Regions from separate parts of the Curtobacterium sp. NPDC098951 genome, predicted to be linked through region 2. Evidence: predicted binding sites of a transcription regulator. Region 2 holds the regulator's gene; the other holds the start of a gene.

Region 1 (14,645 bases), on a different contig from region 2:
AGCGCGGCGTGGGTGATCCCGAGCGCTTCGGCGACGGATCGCAACGAGGACGCGTCGACGCCCTGGTCGGCGACCATCCGGATCGTCTCGTCGAGGATCTGGGTCCGACGCTCGGCTCCCTTGCGGTAGCCGCGTCGCGGCGTGGCCGCGTCGTCGTCGGGGTGCGTCATGCCCCCAACTTACCGCTGGAAGGTTTTTTCCGGGAGGCGCGGATCGCCGGGGCGCGGGACCATCCGGTCCGTCAGTGGCCGGCTTCGTCGTCGACCGTGTACTCGTCGACCGGCGCGGGGGCTCCGCCGACGAGTGCCTCGGTGATCCGTGCGAGGCACCGGGCGAGCACGTCGTTCTCGTCGGACGACAGGTCGTCCATGACCCCGACCACGGCTTCGTGGAAGCGCGCGTAGGACGCGTCGATCTTCGCGGCCGCCTGGTCCGTCGGCTCGAGGACCTGGGCGCGACGGTCGGTGGGGTGCGGGGCGCGCACGAGGTCGCCCTTCTCGACGAGCCCGTCGACGATCTTCGTCACCGAGGCGTTCGACACCGCGAGCATCACGGCGAGGTCCTTCGGACTCATCGCCCGACCGTCCCGGTGCGCCTGGAGCATGTACCGCACGGCGAGGAACTCGTTCTTCGAGAGACCACTCTCGGACCGCGCCTGCTCGAGCTGCTGCTCCTCAGCGTGCTGCAACCGGAGGAGGGCCTCGAGCGCACCCTTCGCGGCACGCGTCCGGGGTTCCCGGGCGTAGAGGTGCATGTGCTCGCGGCGGACGACGGTCAACGGCATGTGGTCGGGTGTGCTCTCTGCCTGGTTCGGGTCGGGGATCTGGTTCGGACCGGTACGGCGCGGTCTAGGCGGCCGGGACCGAGAAGAAGTCGGCGTAGGACGGCTCGGCGCGGCCGGACAGCAGCGACGGGTCCTGGATGCGGCGCTGGACGTACGCGTCGATCACGGCGGGGTCGGTCAGCCCGACGCGCGTGTGCGTCCCGCTGAGCCGTGTCTGTCGCGGCATCCCGGTGTACGTGCTGTGCATTGCGATACCGCCCTTCGTCATCCGTGCTGTCCCGTGTGGACGTCAGAACTATTTCACGGAGTAAACGATCAGGGCAACGAACTGTTCGTTTTCTGTACGGTTAGCGCACCGAATTGTTAGAAGAACCGAACTACATCGGTGTCGTTCCGAGCATCGCCGCCGCCATCACCGCGACGGCGACCCCCATCGCGAGCGTCTCCACCAGGCCGAGCACCGGGGAGCGGTGCCGCACGCCGTCCCGCACCACACGGGCGGTGAGGACCAGGTGACCGACCGCGAGGCCGGCCAGCACGAGGTGCCAGGTGACCCCGACGACACCGGCGTGCTCGTGCATGCCGGACATCCCGACGCCGGACGCGGCCGGGCCGCCCATCCCCCCGACCCCGAGCGCACCCATCGCGAGCAGGCCGAGCGCGGCGTGCAGTCGCCCGAACCGGCCGTGCGCCGAGGCGTCGCGACCCGCCGGGGCCGACCCGTCCCTCCGCGGCCCCGCCGCATCCGGACCGGTCTGGAACCGGTGCGCGGCCGCCACCGCGACGGCGAGTGCCGCGAGCACCACGAACCAGACGACGCCGGGCAGGACCCGTGGTGCGAAGACGCCGTCGAGCATCGCCGCGACCATCACCAGCGCGGCGAGCACGTCGACCGCACGGCCGGGGCGCCAGGCCCCGACCGTGCAGCAGGCCCCGGCGGACGCCGGCACGATGGCGGCGAGCCCGAGCACGTCGGTCACGTCAGTGACCGTGCCCGTGGTCGTTGGTGGCCGCGTCGTGGGCGGCCTCGACCCCGCCGGACGCGTGGTGCGAGCAGTGCGACGCGGCCGTCGCGCCGATCGCCGCCGGCACGTTCAGCGCCGGGTTCCGCGGGAAGAACCCGTACGGCTTCAGCGTGAACTTGGCGTAGTCGACCGGCATCACGGGCCAGTCCTCGGGTCGCGGGAAGTGCGTCGGACCGAAGGTGTGCCACAGCACGATGTCCTCGCCGTCGAGCGACCGGTCGCCCTGGACGTACCGGGCCACTCCGTCGCCGCCGGGGTTCTGGTGCACGAAGTCCCCCGCGGCGAAGCGCTCCGCCGGGTCGTACTGCGTGACGTACAGGTGCTTCCGGGCGAACTCGGCACGGGCCGCGACCGAGGACGAGTCGTCGGCGAGCAGCACCGGGGCGTCCTGCGGGTACAGCACGTAGCCGGTGGGACGGTCGAGGTGGTTGCGCTCCTCGGTGTTCGAGATGAACCACGTGCGGGCCTTCGACGCGTCGGCGAGCCGGCCGGACGTCGCTTCGGACGCGATGCGGGTCACGGACTTGGTGAAGGCGTTCCCGTGCTCGTTGCCGGGGCCGACCGGCACGCGGACGGCGTCGACCTCGTCCACGGCGTTCGACAGCCCGTCGACCATCATGTCGAGCCGCGCCGAGAACAGGTGCTGGTGGTACGGGGCACCGAGGCCGGGGGCGACCTCGGAGGCGTACGGGTAGTCCGCGCCGTCGTCGGAGCGTCCGGGGTAGGACGACGTGAAGAGCACACCGGTGAGCTTCGCCTCGCACTCGATCGTGCCGTCGAGGTACAGGTACCAGTAGAACCCGTAGTCGTAGTTGCCCACGGTCGTGAAGAACGAGATCACCAGGCGACGGGAACGACGGACCTCCTGCGAGCCGGTGTAGATGTCACCGTGCTTCCAGAGCGTGCCGAAGTCCTCCTCGTGCATGCAGATGCCGTTCCGGATGGTCTGCGGGTTCCCGAGTTCGTCGGCCAGCACGGCGTCGAAGTACCGGATCTCGCCGACGCAGTCGCAGCCGAGCTCGAGCGAGTTCGTGAAGCGTCCGAACAGGTACTCGCCGGTGTCGAAGTAGTTCTGCCAGAACCGCACCGGGGCCGGGTCGCCGTACGGCACGAGCATCTCGTCGATCGACGCCCGGTACACGATCGGGCGCAGCCGCTCGCCGTCCTGCCACGACAGCTGCCGGAGCACGAGCCCCTCGCGGGCGTCGAAGCCGACCTGGAACCGCCAGTTCGCCCACTCGACGAACTCGCCGTCGACGCGGAACGACGGTCCCTCGGGCTGGGTGATGACGATCGGCTTGAGGTCGAGCGGCTCGCCCTGCATCGCCGGGTCGTCGAAGTTGCCGGAGGTCGTCGGCACGGGCATCTCCGCCACGTCCACGATCCGCGTCACCGTGCGGTTCGCGGCGTCGACGTAGGCCGACAGCCCGTCGACGGGGTGCGCCCACACGTGGTCGGCGGGGTGGTCCTGCTTGAAGGCGAGGACGCGCAGGATGCGTCGGCCGACCTCCTCCGGGTAGTCGTAGTACCCGGCGGACAGCGGGACGCACTTGACCTCGTCGGCGGACAGGCCGCGCTTCGCCAGGGCGGCCACCCAGCGCTCGTCGGCGTTCGCGATCTCACCGACGGCGTCGAACTCCTCGATGAGGACCGGCAGCTGACCGCGGGAGCCGTCGAGGACGTCGGTCCGCAGCACCGCGCCGGTGGTGATCGACACGACACGGTCCGTGGAGCGACCGGTCGCCATGTCGAGCAGCATCACGCGTGCCGTGCGGTCCGGCAGGGGGCCGTCGCCGGCCTGCCATGCGAGGACCTCGTGCTTGGGCGGCTCCTCGAGGCCGACGTACGCGAAGCGGGTGGTGTCGGTCCAGTCCGGCTGCGCCGTGACGAGGTCGCGGACCGCGGTGAACTCGTCGGGGGTCAGGCTGCCGAGCGGGTGCGCGGTGGTGGCTGCGTCGGTGGTCACGGTGGTCGGGTCGGTGATCGTCATGTGCGTGGTGCTCCTTGCGTGGTGCGTCGTGCGTGGGTCGGGTGGGTGCGGCCGGGAGGCGCGGTGGGCGTCCGGCGGGTCAGCTCTCGGTGGCGAGGCGGTCGAGCATCTGCTCGTAGCGGCTCCGACTGCGGCGGCGCAGCACGATCGCCTGCACCACGCCGACGGCGGGGACGACCACGACGAGACCGGTGAGCACGGTGCTCACGACGCCGAAGACGCTCGCCCCGGAGGCGTCGACGTCGCCGACGAGCGTCGGGAAGTTCACCCAGATGAGGACGGCGGAGGCGACGAGCCCGACGAACCCGAGGCTCGGGGCGACGACCGTGTTCCAGACACGGCGGTCGGTCCGCGTGCGGCGGAAGTAGACGATCACGGCGAGGCTCGTCGCGGCCATCAGGATCGCGACCCCGAGGGTGGCGACGCCGGCGAACCAGCTGAACACCTGCAGCACCGGGTCGAGCCCGAGCACCGCGAACAGGACCACGAGCACGGCGGCGGTCACGGTCTGCACGACGCTCGAGGTGTGCGGCGAGGCGTGCTTGTGGTGCACGTCGCCGAGGCGCGCGGGGAGCAGCGAGGCGTTCGCCATCGAGTGCTGGTACCGGGTGATGACGTTGTGGAACGACAGGACGCAGGCGAACATGCTCGTCAGCAGCAGCACGTTGAGCACGGCCTCGCCCGCCGTCCCGATGTACTGCGCCGCGGTGGTGAGGATGAGCGAGCCCGGGTCCTTCGCGGCCTCGGCGAGGACGCCGTCCGGACCCCAGGCCATCACGAGCCCCCAGGAGGCGAGCGTGTAGAACACCCCGATGCCGATGACGGCCGTGTAGGTCGCACGGGGGATGGTCCGCTCCGGGTCCTTCGCCTCGTCGCGGAAGATCGCGGTCGCCTCGAACCCGATGAACGCGGCGATCGCGAACATCAGGCCGACGCCGGGCGACCCGGACGCGATCTGCGTCGGCTCGAACGGTGCGAGGGACAGGCCGTCGGCCCCGCCGCGGAACACGATCGCCGCGACGAGGACGAGCACGATCCCGACCTCGCCGACGAGCAGCACGCCGAGGACCTTGCTCGACAGGTCGATGTGCCGGTAGCCGAGGACCCCGACGAGCGCCACGACGACGAGCGACCAGACGTACCACGGGATGTCCGGTCCGCCGAGACCGGACACCGTCACGCCGAGCAGGTACCCGATGTAGCCGTGCACGCTGACCTGGATGGTCGTGTACGTCAGGAGCGCCAGGGTGGCGGCACCCGCGCCCGCCGGCCGGCCGAGCCCGTGTCCGACGAAGGTGAAGAACGCCCCGGGCCGCGGCACGTGCCGGGTCATGGCGGCGAGGCCCACCGAGAACAGCAGCAGGACCACGGCGGAGACGGCGTAGAGCGACGGGAACCCCACGCCGTTGCCGAGGAGCATGCCGAGCGGCGCCGCTCCGCCGACGACGGTGAGCGGTGCGGCCGCCGCGACGACCATGAACACGATCGCGGTGACGCCGAGCGAGCCGCGCATCGTCCGCTGCGGCGCGGGGACGGCTCCGAGTGAGGCGGGGTCCTTCGTGATGCTGGACATCGTGACCTTCCGGTTCGGGTGGGGAGGGTGTGCCGGGGTGGCGTGGGACCACGGTCCCGCGCCGCGGTTGCGGCCTCGTTCCGCCCGCGTGAAACCCGGTCGCGCCCGAATGGGACGCGCCCGCGGCCGGTGTCTCGTTTGCGTGAGACGCGGGCGAAACACCGTCGGCACACCGGGGCAACGCCGCGGTCGTACCGTTGCCGCATGACCGCGCTCGACCGTGCCATCGCCGACCCGCCACGGGTGCCGGGTGTGGGCACACGGTCCCCCGTCGACGGACTCTCCCGGCGCAGCGTCGGCCCGGTCGACGTCCTCGCACAGTCGGTGTCCGCGGTCGCGCCGTCGGCCGCAGCCACCACGATCCCGGTGCTCGTCGCGACCGTCGCCGGGCAGGGTGCCACGTGGTCACTGCTCGCCGCGATGGCCCTGTCGTTCCTCGTCGGCCGCACCGTGAACCAGTTCGTCCGACGCGTCGCCGGCACGGGCTCGCTGTACACCTACGTGTCGCTCGGCCTCGGACCGGTCGCCGGGGTCGTCGCGGGGGCGGCGCTGCTCCTCGGGTACGGCTTCATCGCGATGTTCTCGCTGACCGGCAGCGGCTACTACCTCGACTACCTGCTGTCCCGGTTCGTCCCGGCAGCCGGCGGCAGCGCCCGCGTCACCGTCGTCGTGGTCGTGGCGATGGGCGCGGCCGTGTTCGCGGTCATCGCGCTCGGCGTCCGGGTGTCGACCCGCCTGACCCTGCTCGTCGAGACCCTGTCCGTCGCCGTCATCGTGGTGCTCATCGTGGCGCTGGTCGCCCGACTGCACCCCGTGGACGCCTCGGCGATGGCGCTCGGCCCGACGGCACCCGCGCCGTTCGCGGTCGGCACCGCCCTCGCGGTCACGGCGTTCGTCGGGTTCGAGAGCGCCTCGGTCCTCGGCGTGGAGGCGCGGCGCCCCTTCGCCACGATCCCGCGCGCGATCTCGTGGACGGTCCTCGTCGCCGGGGTGCTCTACCTCGCCAGTGCGGCGGCGCAGCAGCTCGGCTTCGCGGCGATGGGCGCGGACCTCGCCGACAGCGCCTCGCCCGTGAACGAACTCGCGAACGCGTCCGGACTGCAGTGGATCGGCTGGGCCCTCGACCTCGGGATCGCCGCGTCGTTCGCCGCCTGCGCGATCGCGTCCACCACCGCCCTCGTGCGCGTCCTGTTCGCGATGGCCCGCGAGGGGGTGCTGCCGCGCGTGCTCGGCCGGGCGTCCCCACGCTTCCGCACCCCGTTCGTGGCCGGCGTCCTCGCGTGCAGCCTCCTCACGGCGCTGCCGGTGGCCGGACTGGCGAGCGGCATCCCGACCTGGACGCTGATGGAGGCCGAGCTCGTGGTGGCCGCGCTCGGCTACCTCGCCGCCTACGCCCTGACCTGCTTCGCCGCGCCGGCGTTCCTGCGGCGGATCGGTGAGCTGACCACCGGCGTCGCGATCGTGGCGACGGCCACCGGGGTGCTGCTCGCCGCCGTCCTCCTCACCTACCTCGGGGTCGAGGCCGCGTCGCCGCACTGGCCCGCGGTCGTCCTCGCCGTCGGGTCGGTCGCCGCCGTCGTCGCGGTGTTCCTCGTGGTGACCCGTCGGCGGCCGTGGCGGCGGGGTCGGAGCCGCGCCGTGTACGACGTGCCGGTCGTGGCGGACCTGCTCCGCGCCTCCCGGCCCACCGACGGACCCGGCCACGGGACGGGGGTGCGATGAGCGAACCCGGTCTGCGCGCACGACAGCCGAAGGCGGTCCAGAACGCCCTCGCGGTGCTCGAGGCCGTCGCGCGCGCCGGGCCGGGCATCACCGCGCAGCAGCTCTCCGACGTACTCGGGATGCCGCGGGCGACCACCTACCGGCTCATCACCCTGCTCGTCGAGGACGAGTACCTCGTGCGGCTGCCAGACCTGCGCGGCTTCGCCCTCGGGCACAAGGTCGCCGAACTCGCGGGGGTGACGGCACCGGCCGTGCCCCCGCCGCTCCCCCGCGCCGTGCGTGCGGTGCTCGCCGACGTGCGGTCGGCCGTGCGGGCCGGCGTCCACCTCGCCCGCTACGACGCGTCCGGGATCCGCGACCTCGACGTCGACCCGGACTTCCCGCTCCTCGACGAGCGGGCACTGCGGGCGACGCCCGACGCCAGCGCGATGGGGCGGCTGCACGCGACGGGCGGTCGCGGACCCGTCCACCAGACCGGCGCGTTCGCGGCGGGGTTCGGGTGTCTGGCGCTGCCGGTGCTCGGGGAGGACGGGCAGCTCGTCGCGGCGCTGACCCTGTCGGCTCCCGCGGCCCGGATCGAGGCGCCCGGCGCGACGCTCGGGCTGCTGCGGAGCGCGGTCTCGCGGCTCGAACCGCTGCTCGGCTGACCGCCGCAGATCCGCTGCTCCGAGCGGACTCCGAGCGTTCTTTTGGCACTCACCAGGCTCGAGTGCTAGAACATGTCGCAGTTGAGTCGAGGGGACTCAACAGCAGACACGAAGGAGTTGATTCCGATGACGATGAACTTCGATCCGTTCCGCGAGCTGGACCGTCTCGCCGGCTCCCTCCTCGGCACCGCGGGGCCCCGCTCGATGCCGATGGACCTCTACCGCACGGGTGACCACTACGTCCTCGACGTCGACCTGCCGGGCATCGACCCGGGCTCCGTCGACATCGACGTGGACGGGTCCGTCCTGACCATCCGTGCCGAGCGCACCCTCGGCGCTCCCGAGGGCTCGCAGTGGCTCACGCGCGAGCGCCAGCCCGGCACGTACGTCCGGCAGCTGACGCTCGGGGACGGCCTCGACGCCGAGCGCATCACGGCCGGCTACGACAACGGTGTCCTGAGCGTCACGATCCCCGTCAAGGAGTCGGCGAAGCCCCGCAAGATCACCGTCACCACGGGTGGCGGACGCGAGCAGCTCGCCGTCGGCAGCGGAGAGTAGGAGCGGCGGCAGTGTTCGACCTCGTCGACGCCCTCGCCGCGATCGCCGCCGTGACGATCGCGCTGACGTACACGAGCCTCGACCGGCGGACGGCCGCCGTGATCGGGGCCGCGGGCAGCACGATCGGTGTGTTCCTCGCGTGGGTCGCCGCCCCGGGGGCCTGGACCGGTACCCCGGTGGTGCCGTGGATCGCCGCGGTGCTGGGGGCAGCCGGACTCGTCGCCGGGTGGAGTGCCGTCCGCCTGTACGACGGCGTCTTCGCGCCGCCACGCGTGGAACAGCCGGACGACACGGGCGCGGTCACGACGATCGGTCGGTGACCGCCCACCCGACGGGAGGCGCGGTGCCAGCCGGCACCGCGCCTCCCGTCCGTCCGTCCGTCCGTCCCGAGCGGATCGTGCGGGCGTAGCGTGACGGCGTGGACCTCGAACTCAAGAACCGTGTCGCGCTCGTCGTCGGAGGGAAGGGGTACATCGGCGCCGCCGTCGCCGATCGTCTCCGGGCCGAGGGGGCGACCGTCGTCGTCGCCTCACGGAGCGCCGGTGACTCCCCCGACAGCGTCGCGATCGACACCGCCGACCAGGCCTCCGTGGACGCCGGCGTGGCCCGCGTGCTCGAACAGCACGGCCGCATCGACGCGCTCGTCGTCACCGCGGCCCCGAGCGCCGGCACGCTCGACCCGGCGAGGAAGTCCGACCCGGAGCAGGTCCTCACCGCGATCGACGGCAAGGCGCTCGGGTTCCTCCGCGTCGCCAACGCCGTGCTCCCCGCCCAGCGCGGAGCAGGGTTCGGTCGTGTCGTGGTCATCAGCGGGCAGAACGCCTACCTGTCGGGCAACATCACGGCGTCGCTGCGGAACACCGCGGTGAGCGTCATCGCGAAGAACCTCGCCGACGAGGCCGCCGGCACCGGGGTCACGGTCAACGTCGTCAACCCGGGGACGGTGACGGACGCCCCGAGCGCCGAGGTGCGACCTGGCGCCCCGGGAGAGTCGAGCCCGCAGCAGATCGCGGACCTCGTCGCGTTCCTCGCGTCGCCGCTGTCGGTGGTGTCCGGTGAGTCGATCGCGATCGCCCACCGCGTGCTGGGCCAGATCACCGTCTGACCGACCGCGTCCGCACGGACCAGACGCCTTCATCCGTGGGGATGAAGGCGTTCACCCTCGCGCCCGATGCCGGACGCCGGGCGGTCGGCGAGGCTCGGAGCATGGACACCTCGACCAAGCACACGATCGCCACCCTGATGCTCTGCGCGGCGATCGTCGTCGTGACCGCCGTCGCGCTCCTCGCGATGTCGCCGACCCCGTGAACGGCGGCGGACCGCCCCGTGCGATGATCGTGCCGTGACGGAACGGGGCACGTTCATCCGGCCGCTCGCCACCCGTTCGATCATCGTCGACGTGGCCTGGGCGGCCTTCGCGGCGTTCGTCTTCCTGCTCCCCATCGACCTCGAGCTCGAGCACGCGAGCCTCGCCGCGGTCCTGGCAGCCGCCGCGGCCATCGCCCTCCGCCGTCTCTCGCCGACGGCGGCGATGCTCATGGTCGTCGTGCTCGGCATCGTGCAGGTCGGGGGCGGTGAACGGCCGTCGCTCGTGGACCTCGCCATCTTCGTGGTGATCGGCACCGCGGCCGTGGTCGGCACCCGCACCGAGGTCATCGTGTCCGGCGTGCTCGCGTTCGTGGCCGGCATCGGGGCCACGCTCTACCTCGCCCTGACCGGCTTCCGGTTCCTCGTGCTCATCAACGGGCCGCGCGACCAGGCGTTCCTCGCGATGGCAGCTCCGGTGACGGCGCTCCTCGGCGTGTGGGCCGGCGGCGTCGCCGTGCGGGCCTTCCGGTCGCGCGACCGCGAGTCCGAACGCCGGGCGGACGCCGAGGCGGCGGCGTCCCGGGCCGAGGCCGTCGCGACCGAGGCCGAGGCCACCGCGACCCGCGCCATCGACGTCGCCGAGTCCGAGCGGATCCGTGCGGACATCGCCCGTGACGTGCACGACGTCGTCGGACACTCCCTCGCGGTGATCATCGCGCAGGCGGACTCGGTGCCGTTCCTCGACGACGAGGCCCGGATCCGCGAGGTCAGCGCCACGATCGCGAGCACCGCCAGGAGCTCCCTCGTCGAGGTCCGACAGGTGCTCGGCCACATCGACGGCTCCGGCGCCGCGACCGACCCCGGTTCGCTCGAGGAGATCGTGCAGGGGATCCGCGAGGCCGGGGTCGACGTCGACCAGGCGGTCCGCGGGCAGCCGGTGGTGCTCGGTCCGACGAGCGGGACGGCCGCGCGCCGGGTGCTGCAGGAGATGCTCACGAACGCCCTGCGGCACGGTGCCCCGGGCATGCCGGTCACCGTGCGGGAGACCTGGCGGTCCGCCGACCTCGTGCTCGAGGTCGAGAACCTGGTCCCGACCGCGAGCACCGGCCCGGCCACCGGCCCGACCGCAGGCACCGTGACCGCTGGCACCGGCCCGGTCGGCACCGGCCCGGTCGTCGTCCCGGTCGGCACCGGCCCGGTCGTCGTCCCGGCCGCGAGCACCCGCGGCTCGGGTCGTGGACTCGCCGGGATGCACACCCGGCTCACCGCACTCGGCGGCTCGTTCGACGCCGCCGTCCTGGACGACGTGTTCGCCGCACGCGCCCGCATCCCGTTCGACGTCCATGGGGGGACCAACCGATGACCGATCCGATCCGCATCCTGCTCACCGACGACCAGGCGCTGTTCCGCGCCGGCCTGCGCGTCGTGCTCGACGCCCAGGACGACATGGTCGTCGTCGGCGAGGCCTCCGACGGAGCCGAGGCGCTGGCGCGGATCCCCGAGCTCCGACCGGACGTGATGCTCCTCGACATGCGGATGTCGGGGACGGACGGGGTCGAGACCGTCCGGCAGCTGTTCTCCGGCGCGGTCGATGGGCCGCTCCCCCGCGTGGTCGTGCTGACGACGTTCGGCCTCGACCCCGCTGCCGCCACGGCGATCCGGCTCGGCGCGAGCGGGTTCCTGCTGAAGGACACCACGCCACCGTTCCTGTTCGCCGCTGTCCGCGCCGTGCACGAGGGGAACTCGGTGATCGCGCCGAACGACCTCTCGCAGCTCTTCGGCGCCGACGTCGAGCGTGCCCCGACACCCCAGCCCGAGGCGTTCCAGTCGCTGACGGACCGCGAGCGGATCGTGTTCGGGTGGGCATCACGGGGGTTGTCGAACGCCGAGATCGCGGCGAAGGAGTTCGTCACGGAGTCCACGGTCAAGACGCAGATCTCGAGCATCCTCGGCAAGCTCGCGCTCCGGGACCGGGTGCAGCTCGTGGTCTACGCACACGACCACGGACTCGCGGGCGCGCGCGACGCCTGAGCGGCTCACCTCTCCTCGAGTGCCGCCACCTCGTCGAGGATCGAGGCGATCGCGGCGGGGTCGTGCGCGAACCGGCCGAGGAACAGTCCGCCGATCCGACCCCGGCCGCGGGTGAGGAGGCCCGGTCCGGCGCTGCCGCCGTAGATCACCACGGATCCGGCGAGCTCCGGCCGGGTCGCCAGGTGCTCCTCGATCCCCGCGAGCATGCCCACGACGTGGTCGTCGGGGGCCGGTGCCGGAGCGCCGATCGCCCACACCGGCTCGTACGCCACGACGAGCGGCCCCGCCAGTCCGTCCGCGATCGCCGTCGAGACGGCCCGGTCGAGCTGCGCGGTCACCTCGGCCACGGTCTCGGCACGGGAGGCGCGGCTCGTCTCCCCGACGCAGACCAGCGGCTGCAGGTGGTTGCGGAAGGCGGCGTGCACCTTCTCCGCGACCTCGTCGTCGGTCTCGTGGAACAGGGAGCGCCGCTCGGCGTGCCCGATCTCGACGAGGTCGACCCCGATCTCCCGCAGCTCGGCGCCCGTGACCTCGCCGGTGTAGGGACCCGCGTCGGCCCACGACAGGTCCTGCGCCCCGAGCTGGACGGGGGCGTCGGCCTCGTCCAGGATCCGCCGGACCGGCACGAGCGCCGGGAAGGTCGGCACGATGAAGAGCGACGCCGCTCCGGACGTCACCGCGGGGTGCCGCCGGGCGACGTCCGCGACCTCGGCCGCCCACGAGAGCGTCCGGCCGTGCGAGAAGTACGTCTTGAGCGACACCCCGACGGTGATCACGGAGCGACCGCCTTCACGATCAACGCGAACGACACCGCACCCGGGTCCTTCGTCCCCACGGCCTGTTCGGCGTGGGTCCGGGCCCGTCCCTTGCGCGGCACGAGGTCGGCGGTGGCGTCCGCCGCCTCCCGGGCAGCCGCGACCGCGGTCCGCCAGGCGTCACCGGTCGCCGCACCCTCGCGCACCGCCCGGCCGAACGCGTCGTCGAACGGGACGAGCGCGTCGACCATGGTCTTGTCGCCCGGGACGGCGCCGAACGCGAGGACGGCCTCGGTGGCCGCGTGCACGGCGTCCGCGACGGTCGTGGCCGACGGACGCGAGGTGTCGCCGAGGACGCGACCCAGTGCCTCCAGTGCCGCACCCCAGATCGCACCGGAGGTGCCACCGGCCTTGTCCGACCAGGCGTCGGCGGCGATCGCGAGCAGTCCGCCGGCGCCGACCTCGCGCTCGAGCGCTGCTCGCGCGGCGGCGTCCGCGGCGTGCACGCCGCGCTGCATGCCGATGCCGTGGTCGCCGTCGCCGGCCACGGCGTCCATCGCGCCCAGGTCGTCGGCGTGCTCGTCGACGACCGCCCGCGCCGCGGCGATGGCCGTCGCGATGCGTTCCGCGATCGCGTGGGACTCGGGCGACCCGGTGCCGACGACGATTCCCTCGTCGGCCTCGAGCGCCGAATCCGGCAGCCGCTCCGCGGCGACGGCGCCGCCCTTGCGGTAGGCGGGGGTGTCGGCGGGTGCGGCCCAGAGCTCCTCGAGCTCGTCGTCCAGCCAGAACAGCGTCAGCGAGACGCCGGCCATGTCGAAGCTCGTCACGAGCTCCCCGACCTCGGGCTCGACGATGACGATGTCGGCCTCCGCGAGACGCCGCTGCACCGATCGGTAGACGACGAAGAGCTCCTCGTACTTCACGGAACCGAGGCCGTTCAGGACCGGGACGACACGTGCCCCGTCGGCCGCGACACCGGACGGCAGCTCCGTCAGCAGCTTGTCGACGAGCAGGTCCGCCAGTCCGGACGCGGTGGGCACGTCGGTCTCGTCGATGCCGCGTTCGCCGTGGATGCCCATCCCGATCGCCATGCGGCCCTCGGGGACGGTGAACAGCGGCTCGTCCGCGCCGGGGAGCGAGCAGCCGGAGAACGCGACGCCGAAGCTGCGGGTCCGCTCGTTCGCCCGCTCCGCGATCGCCGTGACGGTGCCGAGGTCGTCGCCACGCTCGGCGGCGGCTCCCGCGACCTTGAACACGCAGAGGTCCCCCGCGATCCCACGACGCTCGTGCGCACGGTCGGCGGGCGCACTCACCACGTCGTCGGTCACCCGCACCGTGCGCACCGGGATCCCCTCGGCCTCGAGGGTGCGCGCGGCGGCGTCGAAGTTGAGGACGTCGCCGGCGTAGTTGCCGTACGACAGCAGCACCCCGCCACCGTGCTCGGCAGCGCGGGCGACACCGGCCACCTGCTGGGCGCTCGGGCTGGCGAACAGGTTGCCCATCGCGGCGCCGGCTGCCAGGCCCGGCCCGACGAGTCCGCCGAACGCCGGGTAGTGGCCGGACCCGCCACCGATCACGACGGCGACCGTGCCGGCGGGGCTCGTGGTCGCGCGGGCGACCCCGCCGTGCACCTTCCGTACCCAGCGCTCGTTCGCGGCGACGAACCCGTCGGTGGCCTCGTCGGCGAAGTCCGCCGGATCGTTGAACAGTCTGGTCACGCGTTCGTCTCCTTCGACGTCGTGGTGCGGACGTGCGAGGTGTCGAGCAGGTCATCCGCCTTCGCCCCCCGGAAGAACTTCGTGCAGAAGATCATCACGGCCGCGACGAAGGCCAGGACCCCGAGCGACACGATGCCGAACGCACCGCTGTCGGTCGGCACCACGTCGTTGATCGCGGTGCGCATGATCGGTGCCACGAACCCGCCGAGGTTGCCGAGCGAGTTGATGAGCCCGATGCCCGCGGCGGCGGCCGCACCGGTCAGGAAGGCCGTCGGGTACGCCCAGGTGATCGGCCCCACCGCGAGGAAGCTCGCGACGGCCAGCGTGATGAACAGGATGCCCAGGACCGGTTGCCCGTTCGCACCGGCCCACGCCGACCCGAGGATCGACAGCCCGGTCGTGACGTAGAACATCGTGCCCCAGCGGCGACGACGTCCGACGGTGTCCGCCTTCGAACCGACGAGGTAGCAGGCGACGAGCCCGACGAGCCACGGGATCGCGGCGACGAGACCGACCTGCCAGCCGACGTCC
Region 2 (14,645 bases):
CCAGGCCGTCACGAACGTCGACCGCACCATCGCCAGCGTCAAGCGCCACATCGGCACCGACTGGACGACGGACATCGACGGCAAGAAGTACACGCCGCAGGAGATCTCGGCCCGCATCCTCGGCAAGCTCAAGCGCGACGCCGAGCAGTACCTCGGTGAGGACGTGACCGACGCGGTCATCACCGTGCCGGCGTACTTCAACGACGCCGAGCGCCAGGCCACCAAGGACGCCGGTGAGATCGCCGGCCTGAACGTCCTCCGCATCATCAACGAGCCGACCGCCGCCGCGCTGGCGTACGGCCTCGACAAGGGCAAGGAAGACGAGCTCATCCTGGTCTTCGACCTCGGTGGCGGCACGTTCGACGTCTCCCTGCTCGAGGTGGGCAAGGACGACGACTTCTCCACGATCCAGGTCCGCGCGACCTCGGGTGACAACCGCCTCGGTGGTGACGACTGGGACCAGCGCATCGTCGACTACCTCGTCAAGAAGTTCAAGGACGAGCACGGCGTCGACCTGTCGACCGACAAGATCGCCAAGCAGCGCCTCAAGGAAGCCGCCGAGCAGGCGAAGAAGGAGCTCTCGTCGCAGATGTCGGCGAGCATCCAGCTCCCGTACCTGACGCTGACGGCCGACGGTCCGCTCAACCTCGACGAGACCATCTCGCGCGCCCAGTTCGAGCAGATGACCTCCGACCTGCTCGACCGCACGAAGAAGCCGTTCAACGACGTCATCAAGGAAGCCGGTGTCTCGGTCAACGACATCGCGCACGTGGTGCTCGTTGGTGGCTCGACCCGCATGCCCGCCGTGGCCGAGGTCGTCAAGTCGCTGACCGGCGGCAAGTCCCCGAACCAGGGCGTCAACCCGGACGAGGTCGTGGCCGTCGGTGCCGCGCTGCAGGCCGGTGTCCTGAAGGGCGAGCGCAAGGACGTCCTCCTCATCGACGTCACGCCGCTGTCGCTCGGCATCGAGACCAAGGGCGGCCTGATGACGAAGCTCATCGACCGCAACACCGCGATCCCGACCAAGCGGAGCGAGACCTTCACGACCGCGGACGACAACCAGCCGTCCGTCGCGATCCAGGTCTTCCAGGGCGAGCGCGAGTTCACCCGTGACAACAAGCCGCTCGGCACCTTCGAGCTGACCGGCATCGCCCCGGCCCCCCGCGGCGTCCCGCAGGTCGAGGTCACCTTCGACATCGACGCCAACGGCATCGTGCACGTGTCCGCGAAGGACAAGGGCACCGGCAAGGAGCAGTCGATGGTCATCTCCGGCGGCTCGTCGCTGCCGAAGGAGGACATCGAGCGCATGGTCCGCGAAGCCGAGGAGCACGCGGCCGAGGACAAGGCCCGCCGCGAGGCCAACGAGCGTCGCAACCAGGCCGAGCAGCTCGTCTACTCGATCGAGAAGCTCATCAAGGAGAACGACGAGAAGCTCCCCGCGGACGTGAAGTCCGAGGTCCAGGCCGACGTCGACGCCCTGAAGTCGGCACTCGCCGGCGAGGACGACGAGGCCGTCAAGACCGCCTTCGACAAGCTCAACGAGTCGCAGGGCAAGCTCGGCCAGGCGATCTACTCCCAGCAGGACGCAGCAGCCGGTGCCGCCGGTGGCGAGCAGCCCGCTGGCGAGCAGCCGGCCGACGACGAGGACATCGTCGACGCCGAGGTCGTGGACGACGAGGACGACAAGGACAAGAAGTAGATGACGGACCCCAAGGACAACGTGCCGAACGAGGACGAACCCCAGGTCGAGGGCGACGCCACCAACGCGGCCGAGCCCGAGGACCTCATCGAGGCGGAGGGGCCCGACGTCGAACTCCCGACGGACGGCCCCGCCGCCGGCGGCCCGGCCGCCGACGCCGAGAACGACCTCTCGCCGGAGGACGAAGCGCTCCTCGCCGACGCCGCGCGCGGCATCGCCGAGGACAAGCTCAGCCCCGAGGACCGCGACCTGGTGGCCGAGATGCGTGCGGACATGCTCCGTGCGCAGGCCGAGCTGGTGAACTTCCGGAAGCGCGTCGAGCGCGACCGCGAGGCCAACCGCGAGGTCGCCATCGCCGAGGTCGTCCGGGCACTGCTGCCGGCGCTCGACGACCTCACCCGCGCCGAGGCGCACGGTGACCTCGCCGAGGGCCCCATGCAGGTCATCGGACAGAAGATCCGCGGCGGCTTCGAGAAGTTCAAGCTCGTGCAGATCGGCGAGAAGGGCGAGTCCTTCGACCCGAACATCCACGAGGCGATCGTGCAGCTCCCGACACCCGGTGCCACCGGCCAGACCGTGGCGGACGTCGTCGAGCCGGGCTACAAGCTCGGCGAGCGGGTCCTCCGTGCGGCCAAGGTCGCGGTGGCGGTCCCGGCCTGAGCGCGGGGAGGAGGTAGGGATTCATGGCCAGTCAGGACTGGTTCGACAAGGACTTCTACAAGGTCCTCGGCGTCGACAAGACGGCGAGCGACGCTGAGCTGAAGAAGACCTACCGGAAGCTCGCGCGGCAGTACCACCCGGACTCCAACCCGGGCGACGCCGCCGCCGAGAACCGCTTCAAGGAGATCAGCGAGGCCTACTCGGTCCTCTCCGACAAGGAGCAGCGCCAGGAGTACGACCAGGTCCGCGCCATGGGTTCGGGTGCCCGCTTCACGGCGGGTGGCCCGGGCCAGGGCGGGGGCTTCGAGGACGTCTTCGGCGGCATGTTCGGTCAGGGCGGCGGCGGGCAACGCGTCCGCTTCGGTCAGGGCGGAGCCGGCGGCTTCGAAGACATCCTCGGCGGCATGTTTGGAGCAGGCACAGCCGGCGGTGGCGGTGGCTTCGGCCAGTCCAGCGGCGGCTACCGGGGCTTCGGTGGGCCGACGAAGGGTCGCGACGTCACGGCGACGACGACCCTCGACTTCACCACCGCGATCGCGGGCGACACCGTCAAGCTCTCGCAGGGCAACGGCCGTCCGGTGAACGTCCGCATCCCGGCGGGCGTCGCGGACGGGCAGAAGATCCGACTGCGCGGGCGCGGGGAACCGTCGCCCGACGGCGGCGAGGCGGGCGACCTGGTGGTCACCGTCACGGTCCGCAAGCACCCGGTCTTCGAGCGTGACGGGCAGCACCTCCGGCTGGACGTCCCCGTGACGTTCGTCGAGGCGGCCCTCGGCGCGACGATCGAGGTCCCGACGCTCGGCGGTTCCACCGTCAAGCTCCGGGTCGCACCGGGCACCCCGTCTGGTCGCGTCCTGCGCGTCAAGGGTCGCGGCGTCACGACCAAGAACGGCACGGGCGACCTGCTCGCGACGGTCCAGGTCGCGGTGCCGTCCCACCTGTCGGACAAGCAGCGCGAGGCCGTCGAGGCCCTCGCCGACGTCTTGCCCGACGAGAACCCGCGCGAGGACCTCCTCGCCAAGGCGCGCGACTAGCGTCACGCAACAACAGCGATGAACCCAGCCTGGAGGCTCGGCGCGGCTTCCTGACGGACGCTCGCAGAGCCTCCAGGCTGGTTTCCACCACCACGCGGAAGACGGAAGGAACACGCCATGACCGACATGGACGAGAACTCGCCCGTCTTCGCGATCGCGATGGCCGCCGAGCTCGCCGAGATGCACCCGCAGACGCTGCGGCAGTACGACCGGCTCGGTCTGGTCGTCCCCGGGCGGACCCGGGGCGGGTCCCGCAGGTACTCGATGCGGGACATCGCCCAGCTCCGCGAGATCGCACAGCTCGGGTCCGAGGGCGTCTCGCTCGAGGGCATCCGTCGAGTGCTCGAGCTCGAGAACGAGAACCGGGCGTTGCGATCACGGATCTCCGAGCTCGAGACGGCGCTCGCCGACCAGCTCATCAACCGGCCGGGTGCTCGCGTGTTCGCGGCCTCGGCCACCGGCGGAGCCGTGCCGCTCCGCGCCGGGGTGCGGCCGCAGCGGAATACGCAGATCGTGCTGTGGCGGCCGCCGCGCTGACGACCGAACGACAGCGGGCTCCGGGACATGATGTCCCGGAGCCCGCTGTCGTGTCAGGCCGTCAGCGGGTCACCGCGTCGCGGCGGGCAGGTCGTAGAGCCGCGTCGTGTAGGTCGAGCCGTCGACGGTCACCCGCAGCTTGAAGCCGAAGCGGAGCGACCCGGCGGACACCGTCCGGTCGAACGACCACGAGCCGTCGTCACCGATGGTGTGGCGACCGGGGACGATGACCGTGCCGGAGGCGTTGAGCACCTCGTAGGTCGCGCCGGCGGGGCCGGTGCCCTCGAACGTGTTCACGAAGCCGGGGAGGACCGCGTCCGTCGTCACGACGACCGGGGCGACCCCCTGGTTCGCGTCGATCGAGAACAGCTCCGAGGTCTCGGTCTGCCCGTCCTTCGTCTGCTCGACCGCGAACTGGAACGACGTGGCGCCGGTCGACACGACGCGTTCGAACTCCCACGTGCCGTCGTCGGCGACGGTCAGCGTGCCCGGGACGATCTGGGTGCCGGAGACGTTGAGCACCCGGTAGGTCGCACCCGGCTCGGCGGTGCCGCGGAACGTGTTCGAGAGTCCGGGGGTCACCGTTCGGGGCGACGTGAGCACGACCGGCGCGAGGCTGCCGTTCGAGCCGGGGTTGATCGTCACCTGGGCGGTGGTCGTGTTCGCGCCGCGCGAGGACTGCACGACGCGGAGCACGTGCTCGGCCCGGTCGAGGTCGTCGGTCGTGAGCGTCCAGCGACCGTCCGGCGCGACGACGTCGGTGCTGCGACCCACGATGCGGTCGGCGCCGCCGGTGACGTCGTGCACCTCGATCGTCGACCCGGGCTCGCCCGTGCCGGACATGTCGACCGGACCGCCCGTGTGCGCGGCACCGTCGGCGGGGGTCTCCACGGCGACGCCCGCGCCGTAGTCGACGTCGCGCGTCACCGCGTGCTCCGAGTCGACCAGGCCGGCGAGCGACTGGGTCGCCGTGACGGCGTACGTGCCGGCCGCGTTCGGTGCCGGGATGGTCGTCGACCAGCGTCCGGTGGTGGCGTTCGCCGTGACCGGGGCGCCGAGCGCGGTGCCGGCGGCGTCCCGCAGCTGGACGGTCGCGCCCGGGTGGGCGGTACCGGCGGCCTGGACGGGGGTGTCGCGGATCGGGGAGAACGTCGTCGTGAAGGTCAGTTCGTCGGCGGCCAGCACGGCGGTGAGGGTGGTCGACCCGGTGCGGTCGGGCCCGACGTACTGCTCGAGGCGGATCGTGTTCGTGCCGAACGCCAGGCCGGTGACGACCGCGGTCCACCGTCCGTCGGTGCCGATGGACACCGCGTTCGCGCCGTCGACGAGGACCTGCGCGTTCGGGGTGCCGCGGCCGCTGAGGAACGCGGTGCGGGCCAGGGTGTCGATGCGGTCGATCCGGGCGTCGAAGGCCGGCAGGAAGTCCGCCACGTTCGGCAGCCGGTCGGCGATCTCCTTGACCTGGAGTCGCATCACGGGGTCGTTGTTGTAGAGCCCGAGGAAGCCGCCGTTGCGCTCCGAACGGAGACCGGTGCCGATCGGGTTGTTCGACCCCTGGTTGCTCGCGAGCGAGAACCGCTGCTCGACGGCGCCGTCCACGCAGGACTCGAGCGTGACGCGGGAGTTGATGCCGGCCGTCGCGGTCGCGGCGCTGAGGCACAGGTCGGGCGCGGACACCGGGCGGACCGGGCCGACGGTGCCGGGCGCCGGCAGGTACCAGTCGACGGCGCGGTCGAGGGCGCCGGCGAGCGTCGCCGCACGGTTCGCGGCGATCTCCTGACCGGCGGCGCCCGGCAGCGGTGCGGCGAACGCCGGTGCGCCCTGGAAGGACGACGTCTCGGTGACGAGGGGGCCGACGACCTGGTCGCCGTCGGCCTGGGTCGTCGCGGCGGACGCCGAGGTCGCGCCGCCGGCGGCGATGGCCGCGGTGACGCAGACGCCGACCGCGATCCAGCGCGCGCGGGCGGTGGGGACAGTGAGTTGCATGAGGCTCCTTCGGAGTCGAACAGGACCTCAGCAACATATCGATGTGGAACACCGTATGTGAAAGTCTTGGCAACGCTTGGCAACAGCCGGACCGGTACGCTGGCGCCGTGCCACCCGACTTCGCCGACCTCTTCCGCCGCCGTCACGACGACGCGCCGGACCTCATCGCGATCGACGGCACCGACCGGTTCATCCTCGACGAGGCGCCGCACGTGCACGGCGACGCGCTCCGGCAGCCGGGCGAGGTCGCGGTGGTCGACGACCGGTACGGCGTGCTGACGCTCGGTGCGATCACCCTGCACGGCGCCTCGGACGTCCGGGTCGTGCAGGACTCCCTGGTCGGCGTGCGCGCGCTCGAGGCCAACGCCGGGACCTTCGGTCGGCGGGGCTTCCACCACCCGGGCACGCTCGAGCAGGCGTTCCGGGACGTGCGACTCGTCCTGCTCCGGCTGTCGAAGTCGAACGACCGGCTCGACGAACTCGCCCGTGCCGTCGCCCGGTTCGCCGCGCCCGACGTCGTGCTGCTGTGCGGCGGGGTGTCGAAGCACATGAACCTCTCGCAGAACGACGTCCTGCGCCGGTACTTCGGCGAGGTCACGGCGTCCCGGGGCCGGGGCAAGTCGCGGCTGCTCATCGCGCAGGACCCGCTCCGCGCACAGGCGACACGGGCGGACGCGACGAACCCCTGGCCGCGGTCCGTGCACGTCGACGACCTCGGCATGACCCTCGTCGCACACGGTGGCGTGTTCGCCGGGACCTCGCTCGACCAGGGCACGCGGGTGCTGCTCGACGCGATGGACGGCGCCGTGCCCACCGCCCGCACGGCGGTCGACCTCGGGTGCGGCAACGGCGTGATCGCCACCGCGCTCGCCCGGCGTCGTCCGGGCATCCGGGTGGTCGCCACGGACGTCTCGAAGATCGCGGTGGCGTCGACGATCGCCACGGCCAGGGCCAACGGCGTGACGGACCGGGTCGAGGTGGTCCGGTCGGACGCCGGCGACGAACTCGCCGAGGGGTCCTCGCAGCTCGTCCTCTGCAACCCGCCCTTCCACGAGGACACCACCGTGTCCACCGACGCGGCCGAGGCGATGTTCCGGAACGCGGCCACGATCCTCCAGTCCGGCGGTGAACTGTGGTGCGTCTGGAACTCGCACCTGCGCTACCGGCCGGTCCTGGAGCGGCTCGTCGGGACGACCAGGCAGGTCGTCCGCACGCCGAAGTTCACGGTCACCGCGTCCCGTCGCGTCTGACGCGTCTGACGCGTCGCGCCTGACGCGTTACGCCTCGCGCCGGACGCATCGCGCGGGACGCGGACACCGGACGCGGACACCGGACACCGGACACGAGAGCGGGGACGGTCGCTCGCGCGACCGCCCCCGCTCTCGTTGCCCCGCCTACGCCGGGATGTAGTCGAACGTGTCCGGGTCCGGACCCGTGCGGTGGTCCTTGTCGAGCGACGAGATCGCGGTCATGTCGTCGTCCGAGAGCTCGAAGTCGAAGATCGCGAAGTTCTCCTCGACCCGGGCGCGCGTGACCGACTTCGGGAAGACGATGTCGCCGCGCTGGATGTGCCAGCGCAGGACGACCTGCGCCGGGGTCTTCTCGATGTTGCCCGCGATGCGCGTGATGGTCTCGTCGTCGAGGACGAGTCCCTGCGCGATCGGCGACCAGGCCTCGGTCGCGATGCCGTGCTCGCGGTCGTAGGCGCGGAGCTCGTCCTGCGTGAGGTACGGGTGCACCTCGATCTGGTTCACGGCCGGGGTGATCGTGGTCTCGGCCGCGAGGCGGTTGAGGTGGTGGGCCTGGAAGTTGCTCACGCCGATCGAGCGGGCGGTGCCGCCGCGGTAGAGCTCCTCCATCGCCTTCCACGTCGGCACGAAGTCCGACTTGGTGGGCAGCGGCCAGTGGATGAGGAAGAGGTCGGTGTAGCCGCCGAGCAGCTCGGCCGACTTCTTCCCGTTCTCCAGCGCCGCCTCGGGGTCGTGGAAGCCGTTGTTGAGCTTCGACGTGACGAAGATCTCCTCACGGGGGATGCCGGACGCCTCGATGGCCTCGCCGACCTCCTTCTCGTTGCCGTACATCTCGGCGGTGTCGATGTGGCGGTAGCCGACCTCGAGCGCTGCGAGCGTGGCGTCCTTCGTCTCCGACGGGTCGATCTGGAAGACCCCGAAGCCGAGCTGCGGGATGGTCTTGCCGTCGTTCAGGGTGATGTTCGGAACGGTCATGGTCCGAGTCAACCAAAGCGCGCCCAGCCCGCATTCCGGGAACGTTCAGGCCGGGCGGGCCGCCGCCCGTCCGACGTACCCCGCTAGGCCAGTGCGGCCGTGATGTACGCCTGCAGCGCGAGCCCGTAGGCCTCGGCGGCGTCGTCCGAGGTGAACGAACGATCAGCACCGTCGATCGTCGCGACCACCGTGAAGCCGGCCGACAGCGACACGAACGCCGGCCCGAGCAGCTCGCGCAGCTGGTCCTCGCGCGGGAGCCAGAGCGACTCGGCGGCGTCCACCGAGTCGAGTGCCCACTCGGTCGTGCCGTTGAACCCGAGCACCGTGCCGGACGGGTAGTCGTGCCGCTCCACGGTCATCTCGGACACCGTGTAGACGTCGTCGTCCACGCCCGGCTTGTCGATCACGAACCGGTCGCCCGTCGTCGGGTGCCACCGGAGTCCGGCGTCACGCAGGGCGGTGGCGAGTGCAACACTGATCACGCTCCCCAGCCTGCCACTCGCGGTCCTGCAAGGTCGCCGTACTAGCATCGCCGGGCACCCCCACGCGCGATCGCACCAGCGTCCGCGCGCGCGACGCGACGACGCCCGGCCGACCGGTGCAGCGCCTCCAGGCCGAGACCCCGGCCCCGGGGCGGGCCGCCGGCCGGCGCCCCGACCGTGGCGGACACCGACCCCTCCGCCGAAGAGAAGGACCCGCATGACCCTCGAACGCGAGGAACTCCGCGACGACTGGACCGTCACCCTGGCCGAGGGCCCCGGTGCGCCGGACGGCGTCGCGGGCCGCGTCATCCCGGCGACCGTGCCGGGGCAGGTCCACACCGACCTCGAGCGCGCGGGCCTGCTGGCGGACCCGACGTTCGACCGCGACGAGGACGCGGGGAAGTGGGTGGGACGGGCGGACTGGTCGTACCAGCGCACCGTCGACGTCGACCCGCGCGGCTTCGAACGCGTCGATCTCGTGTGCGACGGACTCGACACCGTGGCCGAGCTGAGCCTCGACGGCGTCGTGGTCGGGACCACCCGGAACATGCACCGGCGGTACCGCTTCGACGCGCGCGACGCCACCGGCGGTGTCGGCCGCGGCAGCAAGACGCTCGAGATCCTGTTCGAGTCGCCCTACCGCGAGGCCGGACGCGTCGCCGCGAAGGCCGGCAGCATGCCCGGTCCGTACGACGAGCCGTTCCCGTACATCCGCAAGATGGCGTCGAACTTCGGCTGGGACTGGGGGCTGACGGCGGTGACGAGCGGTCCGTGGCGACCGGTCGCGATCGAGCGGTGGTCCACGGCGAGGCTCCGGGACGTCCGGCCGCTCGTCGACGTCGAGGCGGGGGAGGGCGTGCTCGACGCGCACATCACCGTCGAGCGCTCGGGACTCAACGACCTCGACCAGGACGGCGAGGACGACGACCTCGTGCTCGTCGTCACCGTGAGCGGGGGGACGGCCGACGGCGGGACCACGCGGCAGCGCTCCCGCGCCCAGCTGACGCCGAAGGACGACGAGACGGTCGTCACCGTGCGCGTGCCCGAGGTCCAGCGGTGGTGGCCGCGCGGCTACGGCGCACAGGAGCTCTACGACGTCGTGGTCGAGCTGCAGACGGTCGACGGCGAGGTCCTCGACCGCTCGACCTTCCGCACCGGCTTCCGCTCGACGCGCATCGACACGACGTCGGACCGCGTCGGGAAGCCGTTCAACGTGCACGTCAACGGCACCCTCGTCGACGTCCGGGGCGTGAACTGGATCCCGGACGACGTGATCGTCTCGCGGGTCACCCGGGACCGCGTCGAGGGGCGGTTGCGCGCCGCCGCCGACCTCAACGTCAACCTCGTGCGCGTCTGGGGTGGCGGCGTCTACGAGTCGCGCGACTTCTACGAGGTCTGCGACGAGCTCGGACTGCTCGTCTGGCAGGACTTCCCGTTCGCGTGCTCGGCCTACCCCGAGGGCGAGCCGATCCGCAGCGAGGTCATCGCCGAGGCCCGGGACAACGTCGCCCGGCTCTCGCGGCACCCGTCCCTCGTGCTCTGGAACGGGAACAACGAGAACATCTGGCTGCACGAGGTCGACGGCTGGGCCGCCGAGCTCGGGGACCGCGGCTGGGGCCTGGACTACTACCTCGACCTGCTGCCGACCATCGTCGACGCGGTCGACCCGTCCCGCTTCTACACGGTCGCCTCGCCGTGGTCGGGCTCCGAGTCGCTCTTCGCGAACGACGTCGACCACGAGACGCACCACTCGTGGGAGGTCTGGAACCGCCTGCCGGACACCGCCTACCGCGAGTCGGTGCCGCGCTTCGTGTCCGAGTTCGGCTGGCAGGCACCGCCCGCCTGGCGGACGCTCCGCGACGCCGTTCGGGACGCGCCGCTCGCCGTCGACTCGCCCGGCGTCGTCCACCACCAGAAGGCGGCGGACGGCATGGGCAAGCTCGAGCGGGGACTCGCACCCCGGTTCGGTTCCGTCGCCCCGGCCGAGTTCGACCGGTGGCACTACCTGACGCAGCTCCAGCAGGCACGCGCGATCGCGACGGGCGTGGAGCACTGGCGGACGCACTGGCCCCGGAACACGGGTGTCGTCGTGTGGCAGCTGAACGACCTGTGGCCGGTCTCGTCGTGGTCGGCGATCGACTCGGCCGGGCGGCTGAAGCCGCTCGCGCACGAGCTACGGCGGCTCTACGACGACGTGCTGCTCACGATCCGTCCGGTCTCGTCGGTCGCGGCTGCGGTCGGTGACGGCGTCGGGTCCGGGGGCGGCTCCGGTGTCGGCTCCGGTGTCGGCTCCGGCCAGGCGGGTGGGTCCGGTCCGGTGGACGGGTCGGAGCAGCCGGGAGGCGCGGATCGCGGCGCCTCGTCGGCCGCCGTCGGGGAGACGGCTGATCTGGGCGACCTGGCGGACACGCTCTCCCTCGGGGTGTCGCCAGGGGCGTTCGGCAGTTCGCCGATCGAGATCGCGGTCCGTTCGACCCGGTCCGGTCACGACAGCGTCGTCCGGGTCCGGCGCGTCACCCTGGCGGGCACCGTCCTCGCCGAGGTCTCGCTGCCCGTCCACCTGTCCGCCGCCGGGGTCGCCGTCGTGGCGCTGCCGGAGTCGGTCGGAGTCGTGGACGACCCGACGAACGAACTCGTCGTCGCCGACATGGACTGGCGACGTGCGGTCTGGACGCCGGCACCCGACAAGGAGATGCGCTGGGAGCCCGCCCGCTACCGCACGGCGTTCACCCCCGCGGCGGACGGCGACGGGCTCGACCTCGTCGTCGAGGCGGAGGGGCTCGTCCGCGACCTGCTCTTCCAGCCGGACCGGGTCGCTGCCGGCGGCACCGTCGACCGTGGCTTCATGACGCTGTTGCCCGGGGAGTGCGTCGCGTACCGCCTGCGGGGCGTGACCGAGGCGGACGTCCCGGCGCTCTCGGCAGCGCCGGTGGCCTGGACCCTCGACGCGGTGCTCGCACGCTGACGGACTGACCGCGTCCCTGCCTGCCGTCTGTCTGTCCGCCGGTACGCCTGGCTTCCTTCCTGCCTGCCTGTGCGAACGGTGTTCGTTCCGGGGCCCGCCTGGGCTTCCTGACCGGTGCGAGTTACGATGGGTGCACGACGGACTTCCGCCGCACGCGTCGACGGTGACTCGGAGACGGCGACCAGATCCAGATACCAAGGAGTCATGATGCTCGGAAACCTCGGTGGCGTACACCTGCTGATCATCCTCGGGATCATCATCCTGCTGTTCGGCGCGACCAAGCTCCCGGCGCTCGCCAAGGGCCTCGGGCAGTCGATCAACATCTTCAAGAAGGAGATGGGTGACGACGACAAGAAGGCCAAGGGCACCGACGCCGGAGCGCAGAACACCACGGTGACGAACACCGCGGCCGAGCCCGCCCCGCAGCCGGTGGTCAACCCCGGCCCGTCGGTCCAGCCGAACTCGGACTCCAGGAACTAGGACCCCAGCCCCGTCCTGTCGGCAGCCCCCGCGACCCCGTCGGTCGCGGGGGCTTCGTCGTGCACGTCGGACGAGTCGTCCACAGGTCGTCCCCAGGGCAGGCGGGACCGCGCCGGGTGGCGGAGGATGAGCACATGACGACCCCTGCCCCTGCGGCCACCGCTCCGCTCCGCGACGACCGCCGTGTCGTGCTGGTCGTGGCAATCCTGTCGTCCTTCGTGGTCGGGCTCGACTCGAGCGTCGTGAACGTGGCGCTCCCGGCGATCCGCGACGAACTCGGCGGGGGACTCGTCGTCCAGCAGTGGACGGTGGACGCCTACCTCGTCACGCTCGGGTCGCTCATCCTCGTCGCCGGCAGCCTGTCCGACCTGTTCGGCCGTGTCCGGATCATCACGTGGGGGCTGGTGGTGTTCGGGATCGCCTCGGTCGTGTGTGCCGTCGCGCCCACGGGCGAGGTGCTCATCGTCGCCCGGGCGCTTCAGGGCGTCGGCGGGGCGCTCGTCACGCCGAGTGCGCTCGCGCTCATCGTTGCGGCGTTCCGTGGTGCGGCGCAGGCCAAGGCGATCGGGACGTGGACGGCGTGGTCGAGTGCGGCGACGATCCTCGGGCCGGTCGTTGGCGGGCTCGTCGTGGACGGCATCGGTTGGCGGTGGATCTTCGTGCTGACCGCCGTGCCCATCGCCGTGACCATCCCGCTCGTGTCGCGGATCTCGGCGGACGTCCGGGTCGGTCCGCGGGCCCACGTGGACGTGGTGGGCGCGGTGCTGGCCGTCGTGGGGGTCGGCGGTGTCGTGCTCGGGCTCATCGAGCAGGAGCGCCTCGGGTGGGGCGCGCCGGTCGTCCTCACGGCACTGGTGCTCGGCGGGGCGGCGCTCGTGGCCTTCGTGCCGTGGGAGCTCCGCGTCACCCGTCGGCACGGTGCGCCGCTCGTCCCGCTCGAGCTCTTCCGGGCGCGGAACTTCACGGTGGGCAACCTCGCGACGCTCTCCATCTACGGCGCCCTCGGGATGGTGTTCTTCGTGGTGACGCTCTTCCTGCAGGAGGTCTGGCGCTTCCCGGCCTGGCTCGCCGGTCTCGCGACGCTGCCCCCGACCGTGATGCTCCTCGTCCTCTCGACCACGGTCGGTGCGCTCGCCGGCCGCTGGGGGCCGCGGTGGTTCATGGCCGCGGGCCCCGCCATCGCCGCCTGCGGGGCGCTCCTGATGCTCGCCGCCGGTGACGATCCACGGGGCTACTGGTGGTCGGTCCTGCCCGGGCTGGTGCTGATCGGTGCTGGGATCGCCCTGATGGTCACCCCCTTGACGAGCGCGGTCCTCGGGTCCGTCCCGCAGTCCGAGGCCGGAGCGGGATCGGCCGTGAACAACGCCGTCGCGCGGATCGCCGGGCTCGTCATGGTCGCGCTCGCGGGGATCGTGCTCGGCGGTGCGGTGAGCGTCGGGGGACTGCACCGCGCGATGGTGGTGATGGCGTTCCTGCTCCTCGCCGGTGCCCTCGTGAGTGCCGTCGGTATCCGGAACCCGCGGCGGGAATCTGCCGCCGCGGACGCAAGTTGAGTGGAGTAGACTCAACCTCAGGACCACCGCAACGAAAGGACGGAACGCATGGCGAACCTCCAGGGCGCTCCTGACTCGCAAGAACGACAGAAGACCGCCCTCGAGCAGTACGGCGTCGACCTCACGGCGATCGCTCGCAACGGCAAGCTCGACCCCGTGATCGGCCGCGACGCCGAGATCCGGCGCGTCTCCCAGGTGCTGACGCGCCGCACCAAGAACAACCCCGTGCTCATCGGGGAACCCGGCGTCGGCAAGACCGCCGTCGTGGAAGGACTCGCCCAGCGCATCGTCGCGGGCGACGTCGCCGACTCGCTCAAGGACAAGCGCCTCGTCTCGCTCGACATGTCCGCCCTCATCGCCGGCGCCAAGTACCGCGGCGAATTCGAGGAGCGGCTGAAGGCCGTGCTCAAGGAGATCAACGACTCCGACGGGCAGGTCATCACCTTCATCGACGAGCTGCACACGCTGATGGGCGCCGGCGGGGGCGAGGGCTCCGTGGCCGCCTCGAACATGCTCAAGCCGATGCTCGCGCGCGGCGAACTCCGACTCATCGGGGCGACGACGCTCGACGAGTACCGCGAGTACATCGAGAAGGACGCCGCGCTCGAACGCCGCTTCCAGCAGGTCTTCGTGGGGGAGCCGAGCGTCGAGGACACCGTCGCGATCCTGCGCGGGCTCAAGGAGCGGTACGAGGCCCACCACAAGGTCACCATCAACGACTCCGCGCTCGTCGCCGCGTCGAGCCTGTCGAACCGGTACATCTCCGGGCGGCAGCTGCCGGACAAGGCGATCGACCTCATCGACGAGGCGGCCTCGCGGCTCCGGATGGAGATCGACTCCAGCCCCGTCGAGATCGACGAGCTCAAGCGCACCGTCGACCGGCTGCGCGTCGAGGAGTTCGCGCTGAAGCAGGAGAAGGACGACGCGTCGAAGGCGCGCCTCGAGACCCTGCGTGCCGAGTTGGCGAGCCGCGAGGGGCTGCTCGCCGAGCTCGAAGCGCGGTGGCAGGCCGAGCGGGCCTCGC

Evidence for each region. Region 2 encodes HspR, which represses chaperone genes until heat shock. Its sites were predicted from a motif close to AAGTTGAGTCNNNNNGACTCAACTT; they were not measured.
Region 1: a site for HspR is predicted at 7,820-7,844, ahead of ACIQUC_RS09245 (Hsp20/alpha crystallin family protein). Genes of this name have one in related genera too.

The regions. Positions count from the first base shown of each region.
Region 1 is NZ_JBIWAG010000003.1:64,293-78,937, forward strand. It holds gene ACIQUC_RS09205 (TetR/AcrR family transcriptional regulator) at 1-170, opposite strand, end outside; gene ACIQUC_RS09210 (MarR family winged helix-turn-helix transcriptional regulator) at 242-784, opposite strand; gene ACIQUC_RS09215 (hypothetical protein) at 849-1,031, opposite strand; gene ACIQUC_RS09220 (hypothetical protein) at 1,162-1,764, opposite strand; gene ACIQUC_RS09225 (primary-amine oxidase) at 1,766-3,799, opposite strand; gene ACIQUC_RS09230 (APC family permease) at 3,879-5,372, opposite strand; gene ACIQUC_RS09235 (APC family permease) at 5,577-7,094, shown strand; gene ACIQUC_RS09240 (helix-turn-helix domain-containing protein) at 7,091-7,741, shown strand; gene ACIQUC_RS09245 (Hsp20/alpha crystallin family protein) at 7,868-8,299, shown strand; gene ACIQUC_RS09250 (hypothetical protein) at 8,311-8,619, shown strand; gene ACIQUC_RS09255 (SDR family NAD(P)-dependent oxidoreductase) at 8,718-9,404, shown strand; gene ACIQUC_RS09260 (sensor histidine kinase) at 9,642-10,970, shown strand; gene ACIQUC_RS09265 (response regulator transcription factor) at 10,967-11,638, shown strand; gene ACIQUC_RS09270 (triose-phosphate isomerase family protein) at 11,644-12,414, opposite strand; gene ACIQUC_RS09275 (dihydroxyacetone kinase family protein) at 12,411-14,114, opposite strand; gene ACIQUC_RS09280 (MFS transporter) at 14,111-14,645, opposite strand, start outside.
Region 2 is NZ_JBIWAG010000002.1:712,273-726,917, reverse strand. It holds gene dnaK (molecular chaperone DnaK) at 1-1,699, shown strand, start outside; gene ACIQUC_RS08060 (nucleotide exchange factor GrpE) at 1,700-2,359, shown strand; gene ACIQUC_RS08055 (DnaJ C-terminal domain-containing protein) at 2,383-3,393, shown strand; gene ACIQUC_RS08050 (heat shock protein transcriptional repressor HspR) at 3,520-3,930, shown strand; gene ACIQUC_RS08045 (hypothetical protein) at 4,000-5,916, opposite strand; gene ACIQUC_RS08040 (class I SAM-dependent methyltransferase) at 6,024-7,166, shown strand; gene ACIQUC_RS08035 (aldo/keto reductase) at 7,311-8,141, opposite strand; gene ACIQUC_RS08030 (hypothetical protein) at 8,225-8,623, opposite strand; gene ACIQUC_RS08025 (glycoside hydrolase family 2 protein) at 8,841-11,588, shown strand; gene tatA (twin-arginine translocase TatA/TatE family subunit) at 11,793-12,068, shown strand; gene ACIQUC_RS08015 (MFS transporter) at 12,203-13,621, shown strand; gene ACIQUC_RS08010 (ATP-dependent Clp protease ATP-binding subunit) at 13,670-14,645, shown strand, end outside.